Regions from separate parts of the Kitasatospora sp. NPDC058444 genome, predicted to be linked through region 2. Evidence: riboswitches for the same ligand, from Rfam matches in the RefSeq annotation. Region 2 holds a riboswitch; the other holds the start of a gene.

Region 1 (14,044 bases), on a different contig from region 2:
TGACCTGAACACCCCCGTCGCCAATCTGCACACCCTGCGCGTGTTGCGCATCGACAGGCGTCTGAGCAGCCGACTCGTCGATAGTGACCAACCACCCAACCGTTCGCCACCGATGATGGCCAGCCAACCCACAGGGCAAGCTGGCGATGTAACTATCCACCCACTGCAAGTGTGCCAACTAGCCTGCTTTGCTTGGAGGTTGTTGACATAACAGTTGAATGAACAGCCGTCCGCGCCAGTCAACGCACAGAGGGCGCGGCCCCCAGCCCGGACAGCATGACTTCGAGGCCGGGGCGGGGACCGGCGTCAGGGCTGGGAGGAATCCAACACCAAGGACATGGTCGGTCGGACCACGACGATCGCCGACGACGGCTACCCGGCACCGGCCTGGTCATCCCACACCGCCGGCCACGCGGCGGCGAGCTCACCCTCGACCCGCGCCCGAGACGCCCAAGATCAATTACGGGACAGCCCTTGGTAACCGGCCCTCGCCCGGCGACGCCTCAACTTCCCGTTGGCGATAATGCGTGACGGAGAGTGCTATCCAGGTTCACCTCTCGTCACAGCTGCGGCTTGACATCACAATCACCGTGACGGTGATCCCCTGATCAGCTGATCAGAACTCCGCAGCAGCGCTGAGGGGCACACCTCCATCAACCGCAACAAGCACTGCTGCCAGCGCAGGTAACGGTGTGATACCAGGCGGGGCTCGCGAGGACGAATCGCGGGCTGCGCCTCCATTGCGCCCGAGTCCGGCCCCGAGCTCACCGGTACGGAGCGCACCCGTACCGGGATGCATCGGGGCCGGACTCGTCGAAGAGTCGAGGTGCCGCAGCGACGCCGGGGCGAGCGCGCGCTGGCCGGCCTTCCACTCCTCGGTGTACGTCCCGAAGTTCAGTTCCCGGCTCAACCCGCTCAACCCGCTCAACCCGCTCAACCCGCTCAACCCGCTCAACCCGCTCAACCCGCAACAGCCTCTCCGCCCCACCACCCGGCCGGGCACACCGCTCCGCGGAGACCACCGTGCCCCCGTACCTGACCGTCGCCCACCTGATCGCCCAGGAGCCGGCCGCCCTCCGAGATACTCGTCCGCCCCGGCACCCGCTGACAGTTCCCACCTGCCCCACCCGACCACTGCGTCAAGGAGGGCACATCGTAGCCAAGCCAGCGGTCGCCTCCAGGGGATGCCCGCCCCGCCTCTGCCCGCCGCAGACTCGCTACGGGCAGAGCCGCCAGGGGAACCGGCTGAGGGGCCTACGCCTCCTGCGGGTTTCTTACACGCCTTTGCCGTCGCTCTGCCGAGCGGCTGACGGATGCCCGGCACAGTCGTACCCACACCGACCGCAGGACGCACGGAGGGCACGGCGATGACGACGAGCACGAACACGGGCACGAACACGGGCACGGACGCGGGCACGAGCACGAACAGCGCGAAGAGGCGCGGCACCTTGGCGGCCACGGCCCTGGCCGTACTGGCAGCCGCACTGCCCCTCACCGGCGCCCCCGCCGCGCAGGCCTCCGCCGCCGACGCCCAGGGCCGACCCGCATGGTGCCCGTCCGTCCCCGGGCACCGGGTCGACTGCACGACCATGCGCCGCCCGCTGGTCGCCGACGAGCCGCGCCTGGGCGGCATCGACGTGAGCTACGCGGTGGTGCGCCACGGCCGCCCCGGCCCGGCGCTGGGCACCGTCGCGCTCAACCCCGGCGGCCCCGGCGAGACCCTGATCGACCGCGCCGAGCAGGTGGCCGGCGCGCTGCAGGGGGTGCTGGACGACTACGACGTGCTGCTGCTGGACCCGCGCGGCACCGGACGCTCCGGCCGGCTGCCCTGCGACGTCACCGAGGCCGAGTACCGCTGGGCCCCGCGGGCCGGCCAGCGCGAGGCCGTCGCCGAGTGCGCCGAGGAGCTCGGCCCGCGTGCCCGCGGCTACACCAGCGCCGCCACCGCCGACGACATCGACGCTGCCCGCGAGCGCCTGGGCGCCCCCGAGCTGGTGCTGTACGGGATGTCGTACGGCACCTACCTGATGCCGGTCTACGCCGATCGCCACCCCGAGCGGGTCGAGAAGATGGTGCTGTCCGGTGCCTACCCGGTCGCCTTCGACTCCCTGGCCCGGCCCGGCGCCCAGCAGGTCTCCCTGACGCTGCGCCGGATCTGCGAGCGCAGCGGCGCCTGCGATCCGGACACCGCGGTGCACGACCTCGCCGCCGTCACCGAGCAGCTGCGCACCCGCCCGCTGAAGGTGACCGCCACGGTCGGTGGCGAGCGGCGGACCGTGCTGTTCACCGAGGACAAGCTCGCCGACCTGATGTACGAGCCGGCGACCCGCGGCATCGGCCTGCACCCCGGGGAGCCCGGGCTGCTCGGTGCCCTGCCCGCCGCTCTGCACGCCTTCGCAGCAGGCGACGAGGGGCCGCTGTCCGCCCTGGTGCGCGGCGAGATGGAGGGCACCGGTTCCGAGGACCAGGCCTCCTTCCTGGCCGTCACCTGCAACGACTACGTCCGCACCTGGGACCCGGACGCCCCGGTGCCGGAGCGCCGCCGCCAGTACCGCGCCGCCCTGGCCGCCGCCGACCCGGCCGACTTCGGGGCCTTCAGCCCCGAGGGCTGGGCCGCAGGCCAGACCGACGGCGGGGACAACTGCCTGAACTGGCCGCGCCGGGGCACCGCCCGCCCGCAGTCGACCGACCTCGAGAACCTGCCCGACGTGCCCGTCCTGGTGCTCTCCGGAGACCTCGACACCAACACCCCCGAGGTCAACTCCCGCCTGTCGGCGGCCCAGTTCCTCCACAGCTCCTTCGTCTCGGTACCCAACAGCGGACACCTCCCGGAGATGGAGTCCACCGGCTGCGCGCTGGAGATCTCCGGCAGCTTCATCCGCACCGGCGAGGTCGGCGACACCTCCTGCCTGGCGCAGATCCCGCCGGTCACCGTCGTCCCCGTCCCGCACTGACCCGCTGACCCGCTGACGCGCTGACCCGCTGACCCGCCACACCCGACCGGAATGACCACACCCGCCACCAGCGAAAATGACGCCATGACAGATCCCACCGCCACCGCCCGGCGCACCATCCTGGTCGTCGAGGACGACCCCGGCGTCCGCAGCACCCTCGACCACCTGCTGCGCTTCGAGGGCTACCGGGTGCTCACCACCGCCGACGGCCAGGAGGCCCTGGAACTCCTGGAGCACCGGCGCCCCGACCTCGCGGTGGTGGACGTGGTCATGCCCCGCCTCGACGGCCTCGCGCTGTGCCGGATGCTGCGCCGGCGCGGCGACCGCCTGCCCGTCCTGGTCCTCACCGCCCGCCACCAGCTCGGCGACCGGGTCGCCGGGCTGGACGCGGGCGCCGACGACTACCTCGCCAAACCCTTCGCCACCGAGGAACTGCTGGCCCGGATACGCGCCCTCCTGCGCCGCACCGAGCCTCCCCGCGCCGAGGACAGCGAGGACACCGGCAGTGCCCGCCTCGCCCTCGCCGACCTCGCCCTCGACCCCGCCGCCCGCCTGGCCCACCGCGGCACCCGCCGGCTCGACCTGACCAAGACCGAGTTCGACCTGCTGGAGCTGCTCCTCCGCAATCAGGGCACCGTCCTGACCCGCCACCAGATCTACCAGCGCATCTGGGGCTACGACTTCGACACCGACTCGCGCTCGCTCGACGTCTACGTCGGCTACCTGCGGCGCAAGACCGAGGAGGACGGCGAGCCCCGGCTGCTCCACACCGTGCGCAACGTCGGCTACACCGCCAGGACCGCCTGATGCTGCGCACCAGGATCGGCCTCGTCGTCCTCGCCTCCGTCCTGCTGGCGATCGCGGTGCCCGTCACCGCCGCCTACCGCGGCGTCAGCACCCTGGTCTCCGACCAGCTCGACCGGAGCCTCCAGGACCGGGCCGACACCGCGCTCGCCGCCCTGGATCTCGGGCGCCTGCCGCCCGCCAGGCCTGACACCGTCGAACAGTTGTTGCCCGCCGACGGCACCGCGCGCCCGCTGACCCCAGGCGGCCCCGCGCTGCCCGTCTCGGCCCGCGCCCTGGAGGTGGCCCGCACCGGTCAGGGCTCCCACCAGGAGGACGTCACCGTCGACGGCACCCCCTACGGCCTCCTCACCCGGGCCCGCCCCGACGGACAGGGAGCGGTGATGGTCGGCCAGACCTACGCCGGGGCCGCCGAGGTCGACGAGGCGTTCCTGCAACGGATCACCGTCACCAGCGCGGCCGCGGCGGCCTCCTGCGCCCTGCTCAGCTGGCTCGTCATCGGCCGGATCCTGCGACCGGTGCGGCGCCTGGCCCGCGCCGCCGAACACATCACCACCACCCGCGACCTGGCCACCCCACTACCCGCCGCCGGACGCGACGAGGTCGGCGGCCTCACCCGGGCCTTCGAGTCGATGGTCGGCGCACTGCGCCGCTCCCGCGAGCAGCAACAGCGCCTGGTCCAGGACGCCAGCCACGAGCTTCGCACCCCGCTGACCTCGGTGCGCGGCTGCGCCGAACTCCTCCAGCGGGCCCGCGGCCGGCTCGCCCCCGAGGACGAGGAGCAGATCCTCGCCACCCTGGTCACCGAGACCGTCGCACTCGATGAAATCGTTCGCGAGCTGGTCGAGTTGGCCACAGACAGACAGAACGCGGAGGACCCGGAACCGCTCGACCTGCCGGCCGTCGCCGAGGACAGCGCCCGGCGATTCCGCCGCCGTACCGGCCGCGAGATCGCCGTCACCGTCGAGGGCCCCGTACCGGTGCTGGCCCGCCCACGCGCACTGCAACGCTGCGTGGACAACCTGGTGGGCAACGCCGTCAAGTTCAGCCCGGACGGCACCCCGGTGGAGATCCGGGTCGTCGGCACCCGGTTGTCCGTGCGCGACCACGGGCCCGGCATCGCCCCCGGCGACCGGCAGGCCGTCTTCGAGCGCTTCTTCCGCGCCGCCGGTACCCAGGCCACCCCGGGCTCGGGGCTGGGCCTGGCCATCGTCCACGACCTCGTCGCCGCGGACGGCGGCACCGTCTTCCGACCGCCGCCCCCGGCGGCGGCGCCGAGGTCGGCTTCCACCTGCCGCCGGCCCCTCAGCACCGACCGCCCGTCGGGGAGCCAGGCGCCGCCTCGCGCTGACGAGCCTGCGGAACCGTCCCGCACCCACGTCCACAGGGGGCACCAGGCCACGCGACAACGCGGTCCGCGCCCTGCCCATGAGCCCGGCCCCCTTCCCGGCCGGTCCTGGAGGGGGCCGGGGCGAGCGACACAGTCCTGGTGATCACACCGCGCCGCGGACCGGACCGGTGCGCCTGCGGCGGTCGGCCGTCGGACCCGCTCCGCGGAAGGGGCAGCGCTGCGGGACACGACGGCGCCGAAGGTCCACCGGAGTTCCGCTCCCGGCCCTCAGTCCTGAGGACCGGGCAGCGCCGCGTAGGGGACGAAGGTGCTGGTGCGCTCGTCGACGGCCAGTGGGCGGCCGATGGCCGGGGCGGAGCGCTGCGGGCAGGCCGGGCGTTCGCAGACCTTACAGCCGAGGCCGATCGGGGTGGCGGCGCTCTCGTCGCCGAGGTCGAGGCCGGCCGAGTACACCAGTCGTCCGGCGTGGCGGATCTCGCAGCCGAGGCCGATGGCGAAGGTCTTGCCGGGGCGGCCCCAGCCGCCGGGTGAGCGGGTGACGGCGCGGGCGGTCCAGAGGTAGCGACGGCCGTCGGGCATGACGGCGACCTGGACGTGGACCCGGCCGGGTGCGGCGAAGGCGTCGTAGACGTTCCAGAGCGGGCAGGTGCCGCCGGTGCGGGAGAAGTGGAAGGCGGTGGCGGACTGCCGCTTGGAGACGTTCCCGGCCCGGTCGACGCGCACGAAGGAGAACGGCACCCCGCGCAGGCCGGAACAGCCGGCGCAGCTTGGCGTGGGCGAAGATCTTGCGCCCGGCAGGACGTGCCATGGTGCGACGCACCCTCTTCTCTCCTCGACGGGGCGAACCACCGGGGCGGGTGCAGCACACGGTCTGCACCCGCCCGTTCGGTCTCGCGTCGGTGCGTCAGTCGGCGAGTTCCTCGCGCAGGCGGCGGGCGGCGGCGACCAGGCTGTCCAGGGAGGCGCGGGTCTCCGGCCAGCCGCGGGTCTTCAGGCCGCAGTCGGGGTTGACCCAGAGCCGCTCGGCCGGGATCGCGGCGAGCCCGGCCCGCAGGAGGGAGACGACCTCCTCGGTGCCGGGGACGCGCGGGGAGTGGATGTCCCAGACGCCGGGGCCGACCTCGCGCGGGTAGCCGGCCTCGGCGAGTTCGCCGGCGACCTCCATGTGGGAGCGGGTGGCCTCCAACGAGATGACGTCGGCGTCGAGTTCGTCGATCGCGGTCATGATCGCGCCGAACTCGGCGTAGCACATGTGGGTGTGGATCTGGGTGTCGGCGCGGACGCCGGAGGTGGCCAGCCGGAAGGCCTCGGTGGCCCAGTCCAGGTAGGCCGGGCGGGCGGCGGCGCGCAACGGCAGGGTCTCGCGCAGCGCCGGTTCGTCGACCTGGACGACGGCCGCGCCGGCCGCCTCCAGGTCGGTGACCTCCTCGCGCAGGGCGAGGGCGACCTGCCGGGCGGTGTCGGCAAGCGGCTGGTCGTCGCGGACGAAGGACCAGGCGAGCATGGTGACCGGGCCGGTGAGCATTCCCTTGACCGGGCGGTCGGTCAGGCCCTGCGCGTAGCGGAACCAGTCGACGGTCATCGGGTTCGGCCGGGAGATGTCCCCGGCGAGGACCGGCGGGCGCACGTACCGGCTGCCGTAGGACTGCACCCAGCCGTGCCGGGTGGCGAGGTAGCCGGTGAGCTGCTCGGCGAAGTACTGGACCATGTCGTTGCGCTCGGGCTCACCGTGGACCAGGACGTCCAGGCCGGCCTTCTCCTGGTACGCGATGACCTCCCGCACCTCGGCCTCCATCCGCTCCCGGTAGGCCGGGGCGCCGATCCGACCCGCCGTCAGATCGGCCCGGGCGGTGCGCAGTTCGGTGGTCTGCGGGAAGGAGCCGATGGTGGTGGTCGGCAGCAGCGGCAGGCCGAGCCGGGCGCGCTGGGCCTCGGCCCGTACGGGGTAGGGCTGGGCGCGGCGGGTGTCATCGGCGGTGACGGCGGCGGCGCGGGCACGGACGGCGGGGTCGCGGGTGATCGGGGAGGTGGCGCGGGAGGCGAGGTCGGCGCGGTTGGCGGCGAGTTCGGCGGTGATCGCGCCGGTGCCCTCGCGCAGACCGCGGGCGAGCAGCGCCGTCTCGGCTGCCTTCTGCTTGGCGAAGGCCAGCCAGCGGGCGATCTGCGGGTCGATGTCGCGTTCGAGGGTTGCGTCGATCGGCACGTGCAGCAGCGAGCAGGAGGGCGCGACGTCGACCCGGTCGGCGAGGCCGAGCAGGGTGGCCAGGGTGGAGAGCGACTTCTCCAGGTCGTTGATCCAGACGTTGCGGCCGTCGATCACCCCGGCGACCAGCCGCTTGCCGGGCAGTCCGCCCACTGCGGCGAGGTCCTCCAGGTTGGCGGCGGCCGGGCCGGTGAAGTCCAGGGCCAGGCCCTCGACCGGGGCCTTGGCCAGCACCGGGAGCGCCTCGCCGAGCCGGTCGAAGTAGCTGGCGACCAGCAGCTTGGGCCGCTCGGCGAGAGCACCCAGCTCGCGGTAGGCCCGGGCGGCCGCGTTGAGCTCGGCCGGGGTGCGGTCCTGCACGAGCGCTGGCTCGTCCAGCTGCACCCACCCGGCGCCGGCGGCCCGCAACTCGGCCAGCAGCTGGGCGTACACCGGCAGCAGGCGGTCCAGCAGGGTGATCGGCCGGAAGTCGGCGGCCACCCCGGGCGCCGGCTTCGCCAGCAGCAGGTAGGTCACCGGCCCGACCAGCACCGGCCGGGCGCGGTGGCCGCGCAGCAGCGCCTCGCGCAGCTCACCGACCGCCTTGGCCGGGTTCGCGGCGAACACCGTGTCCGGGCCCAACTCCGGCACCAGGTAGTGGTAGTTGGTGTCGAACCACTTGGTCATCTCCAGTGGTGCGACGTCCTGGGTGCCGCGTGCCATGGCGAAGTAGCCGTCCAGCGCATCGGCCTCGACGGCCTCCCGGTGGCGGGCCGGGATCGCGCCGAGGGCCACGGTCGTGTCCAGCACGTGGTCGTAGAGCGAGAAGTCCCCGGTCGGGACCTCCGCGATGCCGGAGTCGGCGAGCTGCTGCCAGTTCCCGCGGCGCAGGTCGGCGGCGGTGGCCAGCAGGGCGTCGGCGGTGACCGTGCCCTTCCAGTACCCCTCGATGGCCTTCTTGAGCTCCCGGCCCCGGCCCTGGCGGGGGTAGCCGTACACGGTGGCCACGGACGCCGCTGCTGCGGACTTCGTCGTCAAGGGACTCTCCTTCGCGAGTCTGTCTCCTCAAGTACCCGGGGACGGGCGAGGGCGCGAAGGGATGACGAACCGGGCGGCGGCCGTCACGAGACGTACGGGCCTGATCCGCCTGGTATGGTCGCCGACCCGCCCACGAGGTCACCGGATAGCCGCAACGCAGGTCGTCTGCGTGCGGGCAGTGGCAGGTCTTCGGACTCGCGGGCACGCCCACCCCATGAAGGGCGGACACCTACTGGCCGTCGCTTCCCAGACCCTCCCGGGCCCAGTGCGTATGACGGCGGTCGTTCCCACTCACCGCTGCGGGGCAGTCCCGGATTCCCACCGGGTTCCCTCTTGCGACGCGCCTGCCTGGCGGACAGGGCGAACCAACTGCCTGATCAGCTTATGCGCAAACAGCCGGGACTGACGCGGAGATCATGGAACATGTCCGCATGATGAGACCCCGTCGCGGCTGGCGGCCGACGGTCAGGTGCGCGGCGAGGTGCCCGGCGTGCGTGGCAGGGCGCGGCGCGAATGTCCGCGATCATCGCCGCCGGAGCCGACCACAACCTCGCCCTGGTCGGCCCGCCGAACAGCAGCACCAAGCCGACCAGCGGCACTGCGCGGTCAAGGCCTGGGGCTACAACGCCACCGGCCAGCTCGGCGACAACAGCACGATCAACCGCAACACCCCGGTCGACGTACAGGGCGGCTGGTCCGGCGGCGTCTCCCGGATCGCGGCCGACGGCAACCACAGCCTGGCTATCACCGGCAGCGACGACAAGCTCAGTGCCTGGGGCTCCTGGAATGGGCGGGGAGGACCGACGCCTGATCAGTCGTCCGTCCGGCTCGGCAGGTCGAGGACACCATGCGGGTCAGCTGTCCACGACAGGGCATTCAGGAGCTGCGCGGGGTCGGTCCGCCCGGGGTCGGGAAGTCCCGCATCCGCTCGGCGGCCGAGCGCCCGGGAGGCGGCAGGCGGTCCCCGGGGCGTTGAGCGGGCGGCTGGTGGCGGGCCGGCCGGTCGAGGCCTCCTTGGTCTCCCGTGCCCTGGCCGCGAGGTCGCGCGGTTCGGCCTCGCGGCCAGGGCCCGTACGGCCGGGAAGAGCCGCGCCTCCTCGTCGCCGGCGTGCCGGATCGCCAGGACCTTGCCGTGCCGGGTCATGTCTTCTCCTGGTCCGAGGGATTCCTCGGGTGCGCGAACGCGTACCCGGGCTCGGCGGGCACCCGTCGGGCCCGAGGCCACGCCGGATCGGAGGTTCCTGATCCGGCATGGCCCCGGGCCGTCGACCGGCCGTCGGGACCACCGATGCTGGTCCGCCAGTGGTTGTGACGGTCGTCCAGCTGGGTCACCGAGTCGACGCCCTCCATGAAGCGCGGGAACTCCTCGAACAGCGTCCACTGGTTGTAGGCGGTGTGCACGGGGACATCCACGTCCACGGACTCCTTCACCATGCTCATCCGGGTCTCCTCTCACGGTGCGTCCGGGGCATCCCGGCCGCACCGTGCGCCTGCCCCAGCACCGCCGGCCCAATCATGTGTCCCGGAGGGCATCCTCGATGGTGGCGTGGACGTCGAACAGCCCGGCGGTGTCGGTGAGTTCCAGGACCCGCAGCGTCCGCCTGGACGGAGCGACCAGCACCAGCCGGACTCCGTCCGCCAACGCGCGCCGACGGGCACCGAGAAGCAGGTTGAGGCCGGTGGAGGTGAACAGCTCCACACCCGCCAGGTCGACCGCGAGCAGGACGGGACGCCTACCGAGCGCGGCGTCGAGTGCCCGGGCCGCGACGGGCTCGCTGTCCAGGATCATGTCGCCGGTGAAGGAGCACACGAACGCGCCACCGACCCGGACGGCCTCCGACGTCAGACAGGGCGGGACCGCCTCCTCCTCGAGCGGAGGGCTCGGCGACACGGGCACCCCGGCGCCACTCTCGGGGGCTTCCCGCTCAGCTCCTGCGGAGGCGATGCGCTCCAGGTCACGCCACAGATCGAGCGCCTGCTCGCGAAGGCCTACGGCAGTGCGTTCGCCGGCTTGGAGCGACACCAGGTAGGCGTCGATGCTTGTGATCGAACGGCACACCTGCCGGCGCAGTGGTTCCGCACAGGCGCAGACGCCCTGTTCACCGGCCTCGCAGGGCGGGCCGAGGCGTTCGGCCAACACGGATCCGAGCCGTTCCAGCCCCTGCCTGCTGATCGGGTCCATCGAACCATCTCCAGACGCGGCGCCGCGCGACTCCGCGACGGACGCTTGTGCGGACCGTGGCTCCTCCACTCTTCGCCCGTCCGCCAGACATGTCAACCATTGCACGAATCCGCTGTCGTGTTTCAGCGGCCGTGAAACGGACGTCCTATCGTGGAGGAATGGACAACGGCACGTCGACCGAGCGGCACTGGACCTTCCTGACCAACCACGCCCGTGTGCTGGTCCAGATCGCCCGCGACCCGGGCATCCGTGTGCGCGACATCGCCACCAGCTGCCTGCTCACCGAACGCGCCGTCCAACGCATCATCGTCGACCTCGAACAAGCCGGGTACCTCACCCACGAGCGCCGCGGCCGCACCAACCACTACAGCGTCATCACCAGCAAGCAGCTGCGTCACCCCGCCGACGCCGGCCCCACCATCGCCGAGCTCCTCGCCACCCTCCTGCGCTGACGCCGCCCGGGGCCGGAACGCCCTCCCGGCCCGGGAGCACGTGTCGACCGGGACCACGTGTGAACTGGGCCCGAAGGGGCACACGCGCTTGCCGAGAGCCCCCGCTCCACCATCGGAAGCGGACTGCCGTGCTCGTCCTCGGCCTCATCCTGCTGGTCGCACTCGTCCTCGGCGGCGCGGGCTTCGCCATTCACACCCTGTGGTGGATCGCGCCCGGGCCGGAGAACGCCCCACGGCGGGTTGGTCAGTCCGGCTCTTCCGGCTCTTCCGTCGGTCCAGCCGGGGGCGTCCCGGTCCTCCAGTTCGTCCCGCAGCCGGGCGAGCGTGGCGGCGAGCAGCCGGGAGACGTGCATCTGGGAGACGCCGATCCGCTCCGCTATCCGCGACTGCGTCCAGCCGTCCCAGAACCTCAGCTTGAGGACGGTCTGTTCGCGCTCCGGCAACCGGGCCAGCAGCGGGCGCACCGAGATCCGGAAGTCGGCGAGCTCGATGCCCTGGTCGCAGCCACCGAGCCGGTCGAGCAGGGCGCTGCCGCTCTCGTCGTCGGTCGCCGGTCTTTCTTCCGTTTTCTCCCTATTCGTTCGGGTAGTCGCCCCCACACGACGGGCGCGCGACCACCGAGCGTGCCCGGACCGCGCCCCGGACGAAGGTGCCCCATGACGATCCCGACACGCCCGGATCCCGACCGGGGGACCTGGCGTCGGAGGCGGTCCCCGTGACGGAACCGGACACCGGTCGCGAGAGCCGGCCCAGGCGTCGTCGCCGTTCGGGACGGCGCGAGACCTCCGACGAACGAGCGGACCGCCGCTGGACCGACCTGCTCCAGGAGGTCCGGGTGGCCCAGACCGGCTCCCAAGTGCTGTTCGGATTCCTGCTGAGCGTCGTGTTCATGCCCCGCTTCGGCCAGCTCGGCGGCTTCGACCGGGGGCTCTACGTCACCACGGTCATCCTCGGGGCGCTGGCGACCGGCTCGCTGGCAGCCCCGGTGGCCTACCACCGGATCTTCGCCGGCCACCGCCTGAAACCCCAACTGGTCGACGCTGCGAGCAGGTTGGTGGCCATCGGGCTCCTCCTGCTGGCGCTGACCATCAGCTCGGCCCTGCTGCTCCTGCTGCGGGTTGCCACCGGGTCGGCACTGGCCGGCTGGATCACCGGGGGCGTCATGCTCTGGTACGTGTGCTGCTGGCTGCTGATACCCGTCCGGCACCTGCGCCGCAGGAACGGGCGCAGGCCACCATCGGACGATCCCGATACCGATCCCCGTCCACCGGGTTTCGGCGGGGATCCGCGAGCCGGACGCCCCTCATGAGAATCCGCACACCGCAGAAGCCCCGCACCGTGGTCATCACCGGCGCCACAGCCGGCATCGGCCGGGCCCGCGCCCCGGTCCACGGCAGAACGGGAGCCTCGGAGTACGCGTCAACGGCCTTCGGAGTCCGTCTTGTTGGCGGGGGCACCCGGCTCCGGCGGCGGTCCCGGTCCGGCGATCCGTGATGAATCGGCATGAAACATCGGGTTCCGGGCAGACGCGGCACCGGAACGAAAGCGTTCCACCACCGAGAGGAGTCGTGAGATGGGTACCCAGGACAAGCTGCGCAACGCCGCGGAGAAGGCCCAGGGCAAGGTCAAGGAGGCCACCGGGCGGGCGACGGGCGACCGCGTGGTCGAGGCCGAGGGCCGGGGCAAGCAGATCAAGAGCGACCTGAAGCAGGCCGCCGAGAAGATCAAGGACGCCGGAAAGGACTGAGCGGGATGACCGACCAGGACCAGCCCGTCCCGAAGGACCCCCCGGTGCCGGTCGAGACGCCGGAATCCCGGATGACCGGCGAGGGCTCGCCGCCTCCCCCACCCGAGGAGGGGGAGGCGGCGGACCAGTCCAGCGAACCGGCGCACGAACCGGAACCCCACGAACCGCCCGACTGAGTTCCCGGACCGATCATCAGAGGTTCCGGCCCGCGCTCGGGCGAACGGCTGGTCGGCCACGGCGATCCCGCGCGCAACGGCGCTGCGCGCGGGATCGCCGTGACGGCCGGACGGTGCACCTGGGGCCGCTCGCCGCCGCTTCAGTTACGGCGGCTCCGATCGCGTCATGATCTTCCGACAGTTCGCCCGTCGCCGTCGAGCCGGTCGGGGATGACCTGGTGGACGAGGTCGTCGGGGTGATGCTTCCGCCGGACCCGGTGTTCCCGGGCCGTCCTACGGGTGCTTGACCAGTCGTGCCTCGGCGACCGCCGTCCCGTCCTCCGCCTCGTCGAGCCGGGTGGTGCCGTCCACGGCCTCTTCGACCGGGTCCAGCCCGTCCAGGCACGCGGCGCTCATGAATCCCGCGTACGCGGCCCTCCACGCCCGGACCTTCAGAGCACCGATCGCCGGCGCGTCGTTCACCACTGCAGAACGGATCATGCCGGGAGTGTAGGAGCGGATCCGTTCGATGTCGCACCGTTTTCCGCGGCGCCGGGGCCCGGACTGGCTCGTCGCCGGATCGGTCGGCAGGGGACCCGGCCGTCGGCGCGGTCGGCCCGGGCCTCTGACGTGATCGTCCATCACCACCGGGGTGCTCCCCCGGTCGAGCCGGGCGGAGGCCGCCGGGCTGCCGATGGCCCCGCGACCGGGGCCGGCGGCTCAGGCCCGGTGGCGCCGGCGGAGCAGGAGTCCGGTGCCGACCAGCAGCACGACCGCGACGGCGGTGCCGACGGCGGCCCAGGTGGCAGAGCCGGAGGTGTCGCGCGCGGGGGCGGAGCCGGCGGCCGCGGTCGGTGCGGAACCGGCGGGAGCGGCCTCGGACACCGGCCCGCCGGTGGGCACCGGGACGGGCCCGGCGCTCGTCCCGCTCCCCGTCGACGGCGACGGCGACGCGGCCGACGGCACACCGGCCGGGGGCGACGCGGCCGCCGTTCCGGCGGGCACCGGGTCGTCGATGACGGCGTCCGCCACGTCCAGTTCGCGCTGGGCGTGGCCGAGCGAGGGGAAGGCGCAGTCGACGGTCACCTGCCAGTGCCCGGCGGGCAGGATCTCCCGGGTGGTGTACGTCCCCGGGCGGCCCGGGACGCCGACCAATCGCCACGGGCCCACCGCCCGGCC
Region 2 (14,044 bases):
CAGGTGGGCCAGCTCTGGCGTTCGCTTCCGATGCCTGGTCGTCCTTCCTCGCCGGGGTCAAGTCCGGGGAGTTTTCGACCGACTGAAACAACAGCGGTGCCCCGCACGGGCTGTGGCCGTGCGGGGCACCTCTGTCGTTTCGTGCCTTTTAGAAGTCGTCGTCGAAGGCGACGGTGCCCTCGACGGCCACCTGGTACGCCGACACCCGGCGCTCGAAGAAGTTGGTCAGCTCCTGGACGTTCTGGAGCTCCATGAAGCCGAACGGGTTCGTCGACCCGTAGCGGATCGGCAGACCCAGGCGTGCGAGGCGCTGATCCGCCACGGCCTCCAGGTACTCCCGCATCGAGGCGGTGTTCATGCCGGGCAGGCCGTCACCGCACAGGTCCTGGGCGAACTGGAGCTCGGCCTCGACGGCTTCCTCCAGCATCTCCGTGACCTGCTTGGCCATCTCGTCGTCGAAGAGGTCGGGCTCCTCCTCGCGGACGGTGTCCACCACCGACATCGCGAAGTCCATGTGCATGGACTCGTCGCGGAACACCCAGTTCGTACCGGTCGCGAGGCCGTGCAGCAGGCCCCGGCTCCGGAACCAGTACACGTAGGCGAAGGCGCCGTAGAAGAACAGGCCCTCGACGCACGCGGCGAAGCAGATCAGGTTCAGGAGGAACGCGCGGCGGTCCTCCTTGGTCTGCAGCGACTCGATGTGGTCGACCGCGTTCATGTACTTGAAGCAGAACTGCGCCTTCTGGCGGATGGAGGGGATGTTCTCCACCGCGGCGAAGGCCGCGTTGCGGTCCTCCGGGTCGGGCAGGTAGGTGTCGAGCAGCGTCAGGTAGAACTGGACGTGCACGGCCTCCTCGAACAGCTGCCGCGAGAGGTACAGCCGCGCCTCGGGCGAGTTGATGTGCTTGTAGAGGCTCAGCACCACGTTGTTGGAGACGATCGAGTCGCCCGTCGCGAAGAACGCGACCAGCCGGCCGATCAGGTGGCGCTCGCCCTCGCTGAGCTTCGCCAGGTCGGCGACGTCGGAGTGCAGGTCCACCTCCTCGACGGTCCAGGTGTTCTTGATGGCGTCCCGGTACCGGTCGTAGAACGACGGGTAGCGCATCGGGCGCAGGGTCAGCTCGAAGCCGGGGTCGAGCAGCATCTTCTGGCGGTCGTCGGACATTACTGGCAGGCCTCGCAGGACTCGGGGTTCTCCAGGGAGCAGGCGAGGGCGGCTTCCTGCTCCGGGGTGAGGGTCGGGGTGTTCACGGGCACGGGCGCCGGCGCGGCGGCGCGGGCGGTGCCGGACGCGGCCTGGGCGATGCGGGTGGCCGGGCGCGAACGCAGGTAGTAGGTGGTCTTCAGACCGACCTTCCACGCGTAGGCGTACATCGAGCTGAGCTTGCCGATGGTCGGCGCCGCCATGAACAGGTTCAGGGACTGGCTCTGGTCCAGGTACGGCATGCGGGCCGCGGCCAGGTCGATCAGCGCGCGCTGCGGCAGCTCCCAGGCCGTCCGGTACAGCGAACGCACCTCGGCGGGCAGCCAGTTCAGCTCCTGCACCGAGCCGTTGGCGTCGCGCAGGGCGTCGCGGGTCTGCTGGTCCCAGACGCCGAGCTCCTTGAGCTCGCGCACCAGGTACGGGTTGACCTGGAGGAACTCGCCGGACAGCGTCTCGCGCTTGAACAGGTTGGACACCTGCGGCTCGATGCACTCGTACACGCCGGCGATGGAGGCGATGGTCGCGGTCGGCGCGATCGCCAGCAGCAGCGAGTTGCGCAGGCCGGTCTCGGCGATCCGGGCGCGCAGCGCCGTCCAGCGGTCGGCCCACTGCGGGGCGGCCGTCGGGAAGTGGTCGATGTGCAGCTCGCCGCGGGCGGCGCGGGTCTCGCCGTACGCCTCGTGGCGGCCCAGCTGCTCGGCCAGGTCGGCGGAGCGCTCGTACGCGGTGAGCATGATGCGCTCGGCGATCAGCGTCGACAGGACCTTCGCCTCGGCCGAGTCGAAGTCGATCCGCAGCTTGAAGAAGACGTCCTGCAGGCCCATCACGCCGAGGCCGACCGGCCGCCAGCGGGAGTTGGAGGTGCCGGCCTCGGTGGTCGGGTAGAAGTTGATGTCCACCACGCGGTCGAGGAACGTCACGGCCGTACGGACGGTGGCGTCGAGGCGCTCCCAGTCCATCGCGCCGATCAGATCACCGGCCGAAGCCCCGGCGGCGACGTGGGCGCCCAGGTTGACCGAGCCCAGGTTGCAGACGGCGGTCTCGGAGTCGTCCGTGACCTCCAGGATCTCGGTGCACAGGTTGGAGGAGTGCACCGTGCGGCCCGGCAGCGCGGTCTGGTTGGCGGCGCGGTTGGAGGCGTCCTTGAAGGTCATCCAGCCGTTGCCGGTCTGCGCGAGGGTGCGCATCATGCGGGCGTACAGGGTCTGCGCCGGGATGGTGCGCACGGCCTTGCCGGCCAGCTCGGCCTTGCGGTAGGCCTCGTCGAACTCCTCGCCCCACAGGTCGACCAGCTCGGGCACGTCGGCCGGGGAGAACAGCGACCAGTCGGCGTTGGCGTTGACCCGGCGCATGAACTCGTCCGGGATCCAGTGCGCCAGGTTGAGGTTGTGGGTGCGGCGGGCCTCTTCGCCGGTGTTGTCGCGGAGCTCCAGGAACTCCTCGATGTCGGCGTGCCAGGTCTCCAGGTAGACGCAGGCCGCGCCCTTGCGGCGGCCGCCCTGGTTGACGGCGGCGACCGAGGAGTCGAGGGTGCGCAGGAACGGCACGATGCCGTTGGACTTGCCGTTGGTGCCGCGGATCAGGCTGCCGCGCGAGCGGATGCGCGAGTAGGACAGGCCGATGCCGCCGGCGTGCTTGGACAGGCGGGCGATCTGCGCGTAGCGGTTGTAGATCGAGTCCAGGTTGTCCAGCGGCGAGTCGAGCAGGTAGCAGCTCGACATCTGCGGGTGGCGGGTGCCGGAGTTGAAGAGCGTCGGCGAGGACGTCAGGTACTCCAGGCGGCTCATCAGGCCGTACAGCTCGGCCACCTCGCGCACCGACTGCTCGCTGTCGCCGACCGCCAGGCCACAGGCGACGCGGAGCAGGAAGTGCTGCGGGGTCTCGATCACCTTGCGGGTGATCGGGTGGCGCAGCAGGTAGCGGGACTGCACGGTGCGCAGGCCGAAGTACTCGAAGCGGTCGTCGCCCGCGGTGTCGATCAGCGCGTCCAGGGCGGCGGCGTGCTTGGCGACGAAGTCCGCGGTGGTGTCGCCGATCAGGCCCTCGGCGTGGCCGACGGCGATCGAGGCGGAGAAGGACACCGAGCCCTGGCTGTTCGCCTCGTCGACGATCTCCAGGGCGAGCAGGCGGGCGGCGAGCTTCGAGTACTGGGGGTCCTCGGCGATCATCGACGCGGCGGCGTCCACGGCCAGCCCGCGCAGCTCGGCGAAGTCCGAGCCGGCGTGGCGGCCGCGCAGCGCGGCGGCGGCGACATGGCCGGGGTCGACCTCGGTGAGGTCGGTGCTGCGGTCGGTGAGCAGCCGCAGCAGGGCGCCGCCGGGGTCGGAGACCGTCGGGTCGGTGAAGGCGGTACCGGAGCCCTGAGTGGGCAGGGTGGCTGAGGCGGCGGTGGTCAAGGCGCTCTCTCCTGGCGGCGATCGGCGGCGGTGATCGGGGGCCACCGGGCCGATCGGGGCAGGGGAGCACGGCACGAACGCAGACGGCGTCGCGCGACGGTGACTCCCCGGCCCGCCCGCGAGGCCCGGAGGGGTACTGCTCGTGCCGGCGCGGCCTCTGCGGGAGGGCCGTGGCGCACACTGTTCGGCAGGTCATCGGACTCGCGGTACGGCTGCTGGAGCCGCCCGCACACCGCTGCGGGGCAGTCCCGGATTCGCACCGGGTTCCCCTGCATCGACAGCAGTAGCGAGCATACATGTAGTGGTGTCTCCCTGAAGCGACCCCAGATGTAGTACGGCGTCGCGTGTCGGAGTGATGACCGGTGGTACCAGAAATGTGGCGGGTGGCGGCTGTCACAGGCCCCGGAACCGGGCCGCGGCGTCCTGGTTTCGATACGGAATGGTCACCGGGAGGACCGGCCGTCACGGGGATGCCCTACGATCTGGGCGCATGAGCGACGGAACTGGCGTACCTGGGCAGGGGCCGCAGGGAACGCCTCCCGCCGGGCCGGGGGGCGCACAGAGTCAGCAGCCGGTGGCACCTGGTCCGGTGCCGCCGCCGAGCGGGGGTTTCGGGCCGCCTCCGGCCTCGTACGGGCCGGTCGTGCCGTCGGCGCAGCCGGTCCCGCAGCCCATCCCGCCGGTGCCGCACCCGGCCGCGCCGCCGCAGCCGGGCCCGCCGGTCGGGCAGCCGCAGCCGAACCCCCAGCCCCAGTGGCACCTCCAGCAGCAGCCCCAGCAGCCGGGCCCGCCGCAGCGGGTCGAGCCGGACTGGGACGCGCTGGCGGACCGCAACGAGGCCGACGGCAAGCGCCGTCGCCGGATGAAGGTCATCGGCGTGGTGGCCGCGGTCGCCGTGGTGGGCAGCCTGGTCGCCGGCGGTGTGGTGCTGTTCAAGGGCAAGAAGGACAACGGCTCCGCGACGGTCACCAAGACCACCCCGCCGACCGCCCCGCCGAGCACCTCCGGCACCCCGAGCGGCCAGCCGGACGACCCGGCGAAGCCGATCTGGGAGGCCACCACCGATCCGGCGCCGCAGGACGCGGGAGCGCTGTTCTCCGCGCTCCAGGTGACGATCAACGGCGCCACCTGGAACCGGACCGTGGTGTCGCTGGACTCGCCGTGCTGGGACGGGAACTCGACGACCGGCGGGCTGGGCAAGGTGCTCGGCGACCAGGGGTGCCAGCAGGTGCTCCGGGCGACGTACGTCTCCGGTGACAGCGCGGTCACCGTCGGGGTGGCGGTCTTCGACCACAGGATCCAGGCCGAGACCGCGCTGAAGAACTTCACCGGACAGCTCAAGGGCGCGCCCGCGGCCGGAGCCCCGGCCTTCTGCGCCGCCGCCGGCTGCACGGGTACGCACAACAGCCTGGGCCGGTACGGCTACTTCACGGTCGAGGGCTCGGCGAAGGGCGGCAACGGCCCGGACGCCACGGCCACCGCGGCGGCTCCCGGGTTCGCCGAGCACGTGAAGGGGCAACTGCTCAGGCGCGCCAAGGCGGCGTCCTCGGCCGCGCCCGGCGTCCAGGGCACCCCGCCGGCCACGGCGGGCTGACCCGCCGTGACGTCCCCGCCGGCGAGGCCGGCGGGCTGACCCGCCGTGACCCCGCGGTCCCGGCGGGTCCGTTCACGGGGGGCCGGGGGAATGTGGCAGGCTCTCGGAACAGTCATTTCGCATGCGTGTTCCGGTTGCGTCCGTGGGGGGCGGCGCCGGCGAGCAACCGGAGGAGCGGTCCGTGGCCCTGCCCAGAGCCCTGCGCGGCAAGCCCGCCGTCCTGGCCGCGGCCGGGATCGTGGTCGCCGCGGGAGCGGTCGTCCTGCTGGACCACGACGGCAGGGCCGACGTCGAACAGCCCCCGCGGGTCCCGGTCTCGGTCGGCGCGCCCGGGCGCACCCTGCCGCCGGAGGTGGGCCGGGACCTGCTCGCCCGGGATCCGCAGGCCTCGTCGAACGCCCGCGCCGTCCAGCAGTTCCTCGCCGACCTGGAGGCCCAGGCCCGGACCGGGCAGAGCGGCGGCACGGTGATCGGCCAGCACGTCGAGGCGCACAACGAACGCAACAACCCGGAGTACGGGGACTACCGGGGCACCAAGCAGGTCGGCTACTACTACAAGAAGGCCGCCGACATCACCGGCAAGCTGCCCGGTTTCGTGGAGACCGACCTCGGCCCCGGCTACGGCCAGAACGGCTGGGGCGTCGGCAATCCGCGCTCCTACTCGGCCGGCCGCTGGCCCTCCTGCCGGGCCGGCTGGCAGTACACCGACGACGCCGTCGACCTGCTCTCCGCCGTCTGGAACGGCCACCCGCGCGCCGACGACGGCGGCTACGGCGCGGCGGGCGTGCAGCAGAACTGCGACGGCAGCAGCACCGAACTGCCGGACAACGGCGGCGGCCCGGCCGGGATCGTCGGCATGTCCTTCCACCAGCCCTACCCCGGCTCGGACGTCAAGTCCTTCGACCGGGTGCTCTGTTCGAACTCGCCGGCGGCCAAGGACCCCGACTGGTTCGGCCGGGTCGTGGACGGCGCGCACGACACCCCCGAGTACCGCGCGCTGATCACCGACCTGTCCTACCTGGCCGACCACCTGGAGTACCTGGCCGCCCACGACGTGCCGGTGCTGCTGCGCCCGTACCACGAGATGAACGTGCTGGACTGCTCCCGCCGGTTCTGGTGGGCGGGCCAGAAGCCGGCCGACTACCAGGCCCTGTGGAAGATCACCTACAGGTACCTGGTGGAGACCCGGGGGCTGCACAACCTGCTGTTCGTCTGGACGCCGGTGTCCTGGGACGGCGCCCCGGGGGTGGACCCGTGGGACTACTACCCGGGCGCCCAGTTCGTCGACGTGGTCGGGGTGGACGACTACAGCGGCAGCCCGGCGCACCCGATCGGCACCGGCGAGGTGTGGACCAAGCGGTACTACGACGGGCTGTCCGGCTACGGCAAGCCGCGGATGCTGGCCGAGTCCTTCGCCGTCCCGGTCAACTCCCGCCAGCCGGAGACCCTGCGGCGCACCCCCTGGACGATCTGGACGGTCTGGGGGCAGTCGCTCACCGCGAACAACCTGACCCCGGAGCAGCCGCGCAACTCGGCCGCGGACGTCAACGCCACGTACCGCAGTCCGCTGGCGCTCACCGGCGGTTCCGGTTCGTTCGGCGCGAACGTCGACTGGGGCGGCCTGCACGTGCGCTGAGCCGACGCCACCTGAGGCGCGGCGGTCGGCACTGTGAGATCAGCCGCACCCGGGGGCTCGGCCGAACGGGTGGAATTCCGGCTCCGTTGCGCCGTGTGGCATCCTGTGGCGGCGAAGCCGAGGGCGGGCGAACGGCCGGGACGGGCCCGGAGGGGCGGGGGATACGGGATGACACGGACGGGTCCGATGCGCGCGGCCGGCAGCGTGGCCGCCGGCTGGGGCGTGGTGCTGCTCGGCTGGGCCGGGTACAACTGCTTCGGCCAGGTCGGCTTCGCCACCTACGTCAAGGGGATCTTCTACTACGGCGGCACCTCGGTGTTCGCCGAGACCGGAAGCCTCAACTACGGCCTGCTGTACCTGGTTTCGGGCATCCTCCTGCTGCGCGGACGCAACTGGGCGCTCGGCGTCGCGGCGGGTGTCGCGCTGGTCGAGGGGTACAACCGGGTGCGCAGCCTGGTCGGCGCGCTGCTGGACAAGCCGCAGCGGGAGTGGTTCACCGGCACCACCGAGGGCTGGCTCAAGCTCGCGACCTTCGGGCTCGGGGTGGTCGTCACCGCGGCGCTGATCGTGCTGCTGGCCCGGTCGGTCTGGCGGGAGCAGCCGGTGCCGGCGGTGGGGCCGGTGTCGGCCGCGCAGCCGCAGCCCGCGTGGGCCCAGCCCGCCGCGTGGCCGCAGCCCCAGCCGCTTCCCGGGCAGCCGCAGCTCCAGCCGCAGCCCCAGCCGCAGCCCGTGTGGCCCCAGCCGCTTCCCGGGCAGCCCCAGCCCCAGCCTCAGCCCCAGCCCGGTTGGGGGCAGCCCCTGCCGGGCCAGCCGATGCCGTACCCGCCGCAGCCCGCCCAGCCGGGCGCGTACCCGCCGGCCGTCGCCCAGCCGTGGCCCACCACTCCGCCGCAGTCCGGCGCACCGCTCCCCGGCCCGGTGAGTCCCGGCCCGGTGAGCCCCGGCCAGCTGCCGCCCGGCCCGGTCGCGCCGCCGCCGGTCGCGCCGCCGCCCGCGGACCGTCCGCCCCAGGGCTGACCCTCGGGGCCGACCGTCCGAACGACCCTCGCCCCGTCCGGGGCCGAGACGACACCAGACGAGGAACTGCTTTCGCCATGTCATCGACAACCGCCGAGCGGACGGTGCTGACCACGTCCCGCGAGGCCGCCCGGCTCGCCGAGCGACAGATGTCGTGGAAGCCCCGGGTGACGCCGTTCTACGTCTCCTTCGTGATCATCTTCGCGTTCTCGGTGTGGGCCTACGTGCCCAACCCCACCGCGCTCGGCTGGGCGATCACCATCCTGTGGGGCATGCCGGTCTTCGGCGTGCTGATCGGCTTCCAGGGCGTGCTGATGGTCCGGCGGCGGCTGCGCCAGGTCAGCCGGATGACCCCGGCCGCGCCCGTCGAGGACGACTTCCTGATCGTGCTGGTGCCGACCATCGGCCGCCACGACACCTACCCGGCGCTGGAGCGCTCGGTGCTCTCGTACGTCGAGCACCTGCCGCCGTACTTCCCGTGGATGCGCGTGGACATCCTCACCGAGGAGGGCTGCGCCGCCGCGGAGAAGATCGACGAGCTGGCGGAGCGCAACCCGCTGATCCGCGTGGTGACCGTGCCGAAGGCGTACGAGACGCCCAACGGGACCAAGTTCAAGGCCCGCGCCAACCACTACTCGCACGAGCTGCGGATCGAGGAGGGCGAGGCCGAGGACGACGTCTGGGTGCTGCACATGGACGACGACACCGGTGTCGGCCCGGACACCGCCGCCGCCGTCGCCCAGTTCGTCAACCGGCAGCGCCGGGCCGGGGACGACGCCAAGCACATGGCGCAGGGCATCCTGACGTACCCGCGCGAGAACGCCGTCTCCACCTTCACCTGGCTCGCCGACGCGATCCGCCCCGCCGACGACATCGCCCGCTTCCGCGCGATGACCGGCACCGGCACGCCGATCGCGGGCGTACACGGCGAGCTGCTGATCGTGCGCTCCTCGGTGGAGGCCACCATCGGCTGGGACTTCGGACCGAAGACCATCGTCGAGGACGCCCAGATGGCGCTGAACTTCTGCCAGCGCTACCCCGGCCGCAGCGACTGGTTCAACGGCCGCTGCTACGGCGCCTCGCCGGCCGGCGTCAAGGACTTCCTCAAGCAGCGCGAGCGCTGGGCCTGGGGCCTGGTCGCGCTCTGCTTCAACAAGACGATCCCGCTGCGGTACCGGCTGTTCATCGGGATGGGCATGGTCAGCTGGGTGCTCGGCCCGCTGCAGCACGTCGGCCTGGTGCTGCTGGTGGCGTGGTTCACCGGCACCTGGAACACCTCGCCGGTCACCCAGTCCGTGGTGCTGGTCTGGTCGATCAACTTCGCCTACGTCATCTGGACGTACTGGGAGGGCCTGCGGCTGAACGTGGTGGCCTCGGCCAACCACCGGCGCAAGTGGTGGGAGCCGATCGTGGTGGTGGCGGCCATTCCGCTGTTCTCGTTCCTGGAGGGCTGGGGCGGGCTGAGGGGACTGATCAAGTACCTGAAGCGCGAGGAGAACAAGTTCGTCGTCATCGCCAAGCCGGCCTGATCGGAGGTCACGATCGTGAAGCGTCCCGTCATCTTCATCCTCCCGACCGTGGTCGTCGCCCTCACCGTCGGCATCCCGATGGTCTGGGGGGACCACCCGGTCAAGTTCGACCACCAGCGCCCCACCACGGTGCACTGGGCCGGCGCGCCGACCGAGCAGGGCCGGGTCTGGGGCTTCGGCAAGGACGCCCCCGTGGTGGAGGACACCGGACCCAAGGTGGCCCGCCCGTGGACCAAGGGCAGCCCCGAGTGGGGCGTGCAGGTGTACTGGCTGGACGACCCGGCGGACCCGGACAGCTTCGTCCAGGGCAAGGTCGACCGCATCGTCGAGTACGTGGTCGGGCTGAACGCCAACTCGCTGTCGGTGACGTTCCCGTACTACACGACGGGACCCAAGTCGAACGCCGTCGCCGCCCGTTCGACCACGCCGACCCCGGAGCGGCTGGCCCTGCTGCTGGACGCCGCCCACCGGGCCGGTCTGCGGACCACCGTACGGCCGATCCTGGACGAGGAGGTGTTCAACTACGCCGGCACCGGCGTGTGGCGCGGCAACATCGCGCCCGCCGACAAGGACGCCTGGTTCGCCAGCTACGCCACGTTCCTGACGCCGTACCTGAAGACCGCCCAGGAGCACGCCGCGACCGAGTTCACCGTCGGCACCGAGTTCAACTCGCTGGAGGCCGACCCGCACTGGGCCGGCCTGATCGAGCAGGCCCGGAAGACCTTCCAGGGCCAGATCGTGTACGACGCCAACTGGGACAACTGGTCGAAGGGGCCGCTGTCGCTGCCGACCGACGGAACCGGTGTGGACGCCTACTTCCCCGCCAAGTCGGCGGGTGACGACGCCCCGGTGGCCGACCTGGTGTCCAGCTGGAACGGCTGGCTCGACAAGCGGGGCGCGGGGCCGCAGCCGGCCACCAAGCTCACCGAGGTGGGCATCCCGGCGCAGAAGGGCGCCTACAAGACGCCCGGCGACTTCTACACCAAGCGGGAGCTGAACGAGGCCGTCCAGGCCGCCTGGTTCACCGCGGTGTGCCAGGTGGCGCAGGAGCGCAGGCTGGGCGGCGTGTACTTCTGGTCGCTCTACTTCGGCATCGACCCGACCCTGCCGACCAACCAGGACACCCCGCGGATGGACTTCGCCGGGCGCCCGGCCTCCGAGCAGGCGATCCGCAGCTGCTTCGCGCAGTCCTACGAACTGCCGCCCTCCTGAGGCGCCTTGCCGCCTTGCCGCCACGGCGCCTTGCCGCCACGGCGCCATGCCGCCGTGGCGCCGGCGCCCCTCGCGGCTAGCGCCCGTCGCCCTGGGGCCCGGTCGCCTTGGCGGTCGGGGTCCGGGGGGCGGACTTCGTCGGGGTGTGGCCGGGCGACGACTTGCCGGTCGAGGTCGGCGTCGGCGTCGGCGTGGGGGTCGGTGTGGGAGTGGGGGTCGGCGTGGGGGTCGGGGTCGGCACCGCGGCGGGCCGGCCCGGCGTCGCGCCGCTCAGCGCGCCCGCGATCTCCTTCTCCAGCCACGGGGTGACGAACCGCATGCCGGCCGCGGTGAGGTGCACCCCGTCGTTGGCCGGGGAGACCAGGTGGCCCTCCTTGTCCTTCCATGCGCAGGTCTCGTACGGGCAGTAGAAGGTGTTGAGGTCGAGCAGCCGGACGGCGCCGCCGGAGGCCTTCACGAAGTCGCCGACCTGCTGGTTGTAGCAGGTGCCCCAGGTCTTGTTGATGGCGCCGTTCTCGACCCGCTCGTTCATCAGCAGCACCTGGGCGTCCTGGGCGCGGCGGCGGACCTGGTCCACGGCCTGCGAGAGCCGGGTGCCGTAACGGGTCCGGTAGTCCTCGTCGCAGGGGTTGAGCCAACTGCCGTCGAGGTACTGCTCGGCGGCGTCCCAGCCGAGGTGGAGCACCACGGCCTGGGGCCCGGAGCCGAGCTGCCGGTCCCAGGCGGCGGCCCGGTCGCGGCACTCCTGGCTGGTCTCGAACTCCTCCTGGGAGGTGGTGCGCACCTTCTCCGGGTCGAACACCCCGCACCCGCTGATCCCGCCGTCGACGACACGGTAGCGGTCGCCGTGCCGGTACAGGCCGGTGGAGAGGTCCTGGGAGAAGGAGTCGCCGAGGAGGAGGACCATCGGCTTGCCGCTCGGCCCGGACTTCATGTCGTGCGTGACCCAGGCGGGCAGGTACCAGGCGCCCGTGGTCGCCACCGCGGCGGTGACGGCCACCAGCGGGACGGCCGGGAGGGCCCGCCAGCGCAGCACCCGCAGCTTCTCGGTGCCGGTGTGCAGCAGCCAGGCCAGGACCCAGGACACCGGCGCGCCGATGACCAGCAGCTTCTTGGGCGAGATGTCGTCGACGTAGTGCTGGAGCAGCCAGTACACCGGCAGGTGGAGCAGGTAGAGGCTGTAGGAGATGGTGCCGGTGAGCCGCAGCGGGGGCAGCGACATCAGCCACACCAGCGGTCCCCGCTCCTGGCACAGCGAGACGGTGAGCACGGCGGCGAGGGCCGCGACCACGGCCAGCCCGCCCCGGTAGAGCCACGGTTCGTGGTAGGTGTCGACGGCGAGGCTGGCCCAGACCAGGCCGCCGAGGGCCGCGGTGCCGACCAGGGTGGGCAGGACGGGCCCGGCCGGCCCGCGCGGGCGGGAGCGCGGCCCGCCGGTGTCGTCGGCGGACCCGGCGCGGACCTTGCGGCGCAGCCACAGGTACACCCCGAAGGCGGCGGTGGCGCCGGCCGCGAAGCCGACCGCACGGGTCTCGGTGCCCAGGTAGAGGCGGTCGCTGTTGTGCCCGTTCCACATCAGCGGGGCGACCAGCGCGGCGGCGACGAACAGTCCGGCGGTGACGAAGCCGGCCGCGCGGACGGAGCGGCGGCAGACCCCGTAGACCATGAGCAGCAGCAGCGGCCAGAGCGCGTAGAACTGCTCGGTGATGCTGAGCGACCACATGGCCGCGAGCGGGTCGATCGAGGCGAAGTGCTGCCAGTAGGCGTCACCGCGCGACAGCTGGGCCCAGTTGGCGATCTGGGCGAGCGCGGCCAGCGCCTGCGGGCGGAGGTCCCTGACGTCCCGTAGCGGACTGACCAGGGCGGACAGCCCGACCACCAGGATGATGGTGGCGAACAGTCCGGGCAGCAGCCGCTTGGCCCGGCGGCGGTAGAAGAGGCCGAGCCGGATGCCGTCGGTGCGGTCCAGCTCGCGGACCAGCACCAGGGTGACCAGGAAGCCGGACAGGACGAAGAAGACGTCCACCCCGAACAGGCCGTTCTGGAACCAGTCGGTGTGGTAGAGCAACACCGACGCGATGGCCAGGCCGCGCAGACCGTCGACCGCCTTGAAGCGGACGGAGGGCGGCAGCGGACCGCGGGGCTCCGGGGTCGGAGCGGGGATCGCGTAACGGCTGGTGGCGGGGGCTTCGACGCCCCTGCTCCTGCGCATGTCCTGGAGCGTGGGCCCGCTCGCGGGCGCGCCGAGGCCGGGCCCGTCGTCCATGTGGTCTGTTCCCCCGCGGTCGATCGACTGTCGCGACGTGTCCATGGGACAAGTCTTGATCTGTGGTTTATATCAAAAGACGTCTGTTGATCGTCTGTCGGTCACCGGCCAGGGGAAGGGCCGGTGGCGTCCCACGGGTGCTCAGGCCGGCTGCGGGAACGCCATGGTGTAGACCATCAGGTCCATGCCCGGGTACGGGGCCCAGTCGCGTTCGGGGGTGCGGAGGAAGCCGACGCGTTCGTAGATCCGGTGGGCGGTGGTCATCTCCGGGCGGGTGGAGAAGGCCATGCCGGCCAGGCCGAGTTCGCGGCTGCGGGTGACGGCGGCGCGGACCAGGGCCTCGCCGACGCCGCGGCCGCGGGAGGCGGGGGAGGTGGCGAGCATCCGGATCTCGCCCTCCCGGGGGGAGGCGATGTCCGCCCACTCGGTGCCGCCGACGGCGAAGGTCACGCAGCCGAGGACCCCGGCTCCGGAGGAGTCGACGGCGACCAGGAGTTCGGCCTCCCGGGCCCGTCGCCCGGCGTCGCGCAGCAGGTCGACGTAGCCGCTCGTGGGCTTGGTGAAGCCGTCGCCGACGAAGGCGTCGACGGTGATCCGGCCGGCGTCGGCGAGGTCCTCGGGAAGGGCCTGGCGGATGAGGAAGTCCATCGGGCCAGTGTGCCGGAGCGCTGCGCGGGGCGGTGCTCCGGGGTCGAACGGACCGGGAGGAAGCGCACCGGGGGGAGGCGGGAGGACGCGCACCGGGAGGACGGTCGGTGGCAGGACGGTCGGCGGGGGACGCCGGCGGGAGAGGCGGCGAGCCGGCCCGGACCCCGCGGGCGGGCCGGCCGGCCGTCAGTCCTCCCCGACCGCCAGGTGCCCGACCCCGTTCCAGCCGTCCGGCCGCAGCCGCCCGTCCTGGGCCCGCCAGAGGCTGGTGGAGCAGTTGTGCACCGGCCCGAGCGCGGTGAGCTGCTCCTCGGTGAGCCGGTCCAGCGCGTAGCGGAGCATCAGCACCGTGCAGTCGTGCGCGACCAGCAGGACGGGCCGCCCGGCCTCCTCCTCGCAGAGGTCCCGCAGCAGACTGCGCACCCGCAGCGCGACGTCGGCCCAGGACTCGCCGCCCGGCGGGCGGTAGTACAGCTCGCCCATCTTGCGCCGCCGGGCCGCCTCCTCCGGGTGCTTGGCCTCGATCGCGGCCTTCGGCAGCA

What was found. A riboswitch is a leader RNA that binds a small molecule or an ion and turns the genes downstream of it on or off. The one in region 2 is predicted to bind cobalamin.
Region 1: another riboswitch for cobalamin. It lies ahead of metE (5-methyltetrahydropteroyltriglutamate--homocysteine S-methyltransferase); the one in region 2 lies ahead of ACFWP2_RS05390 (ribonucleoside-diphosphate reductase subunit alpha).

The regions. Positions count from the first base shown of each region.
Region 1 covers NZ_JBHXLL010000075.1:385-14,428, reverse strand. Annotated here, with positions in the region: gene ACFWP2_RS38710 (NB-ARC domain-containing protein) at 1-91, opposite strand, end outside; gene ACFWP2_RS38705 (alpha/beta fold hydrolase) at 1,368-2,954, shown strand; gene ACFWP2_RS38700 (response regulator transcription factor) at 3,039-3,761, shown strand; gene ACFWP2_RS38695 (ATP-binding protein) at 3,761-5,251, shown strand; partial or broken gene ACFWP2_RS38690 (short-chain fatty acyl-CoA regulator family protein) at 5,377-5,856, opposite strand; gene metE (5-methyltetrahydropteroyltriglutamate--homocysteine S-methyltransferase) at 6,014-8,329, opposite strand; cobalamin riboswitch at 8,492-8,714, opposite strand; partial or broken gene ACFWP2_RS38680 (hypothetical protein) at 8,746-9,015, shown strand; gene ACFWP2_RS38675 (SRPBCC family protein) at 9,470-9,769, opposite strand; gene ACFWP2_RS38670 (STAS domain-containing protein) at 9,843-10,511, opposite strand; gene ACFWP2_RS38665 (helix-turn-helix transcriptional regulator) at 10,670-10,963, shown strand; gene ACFWP2_RS38660 (sigma-70 family RNA polymerase sigma factor) at 10,906-11,562, opposite strand; gene ACFWP2_RS38655 (DUF6328 family protein) at 11,679-12,272, shown strand; gene ACFWP2_RS38650 (CsbD family protein) at 12,537-12,710, shown strand; gene ACFWP2_RS38645 (hypothetical protein) at 12,716-12,886, shown strand; gene ACFWP2_RS38640 (hypothetical protein) at 13,160-13,366, opposite strand; gene ACFWP2_RS38635 (hypothetical protein) at 13,586-14,044, opposite strand, start outside.
Region 2 covers NZ_JBHXLL010000003.1:178,759-192,802, reverse strand. Annotated here, with positions in the region: gene ACFWP2_RS05400 (DUF397 domain-containing protein) at 1-86, shown strand, start outside; gene ACFWP2_RS05395 (ribonucleotide-diphosphate reductase subunit beta) at 149-1,165, opposite strand; gene ACFWP2_RS05390 (ribonucleoside-diphosphate reductase subunit alpha) at 1,165-3,576, opposite strand; cobalamin riboswitch at 3,769-3,901, opposite strand; gene ACFWP2_RS05385 (hypothetical protein) at 4,244-5,194, shown strand; gene ACFWP2_RS05380 (glycoside hydrolase family 26 protein) at 5,376-6,830, shown strand; gene ACFWP2_RS05375 (hypothetical protein) at 6,999-7,847, shown strand; gene ACFWP2_RS05370 (glycosyltransferase family 2 protein) at 7,925-9,376, shown strand; gene ACFWP2_RS05365 (glycoside hydrolase family 113) at 9,392-10,588, shown strand; gene ACFWP2_RS05360 (acyltransferase family protein) at 10,665-12,899, opposite strand; gene ACFWP2_RS05355 (GNAT family N-acetyltransferase) at 12,996-13,502, opposite strand; gene ACFWP2_RS05350 (histidine phosphatase family protein) at 13,689-14,044, opposite strand, start outside.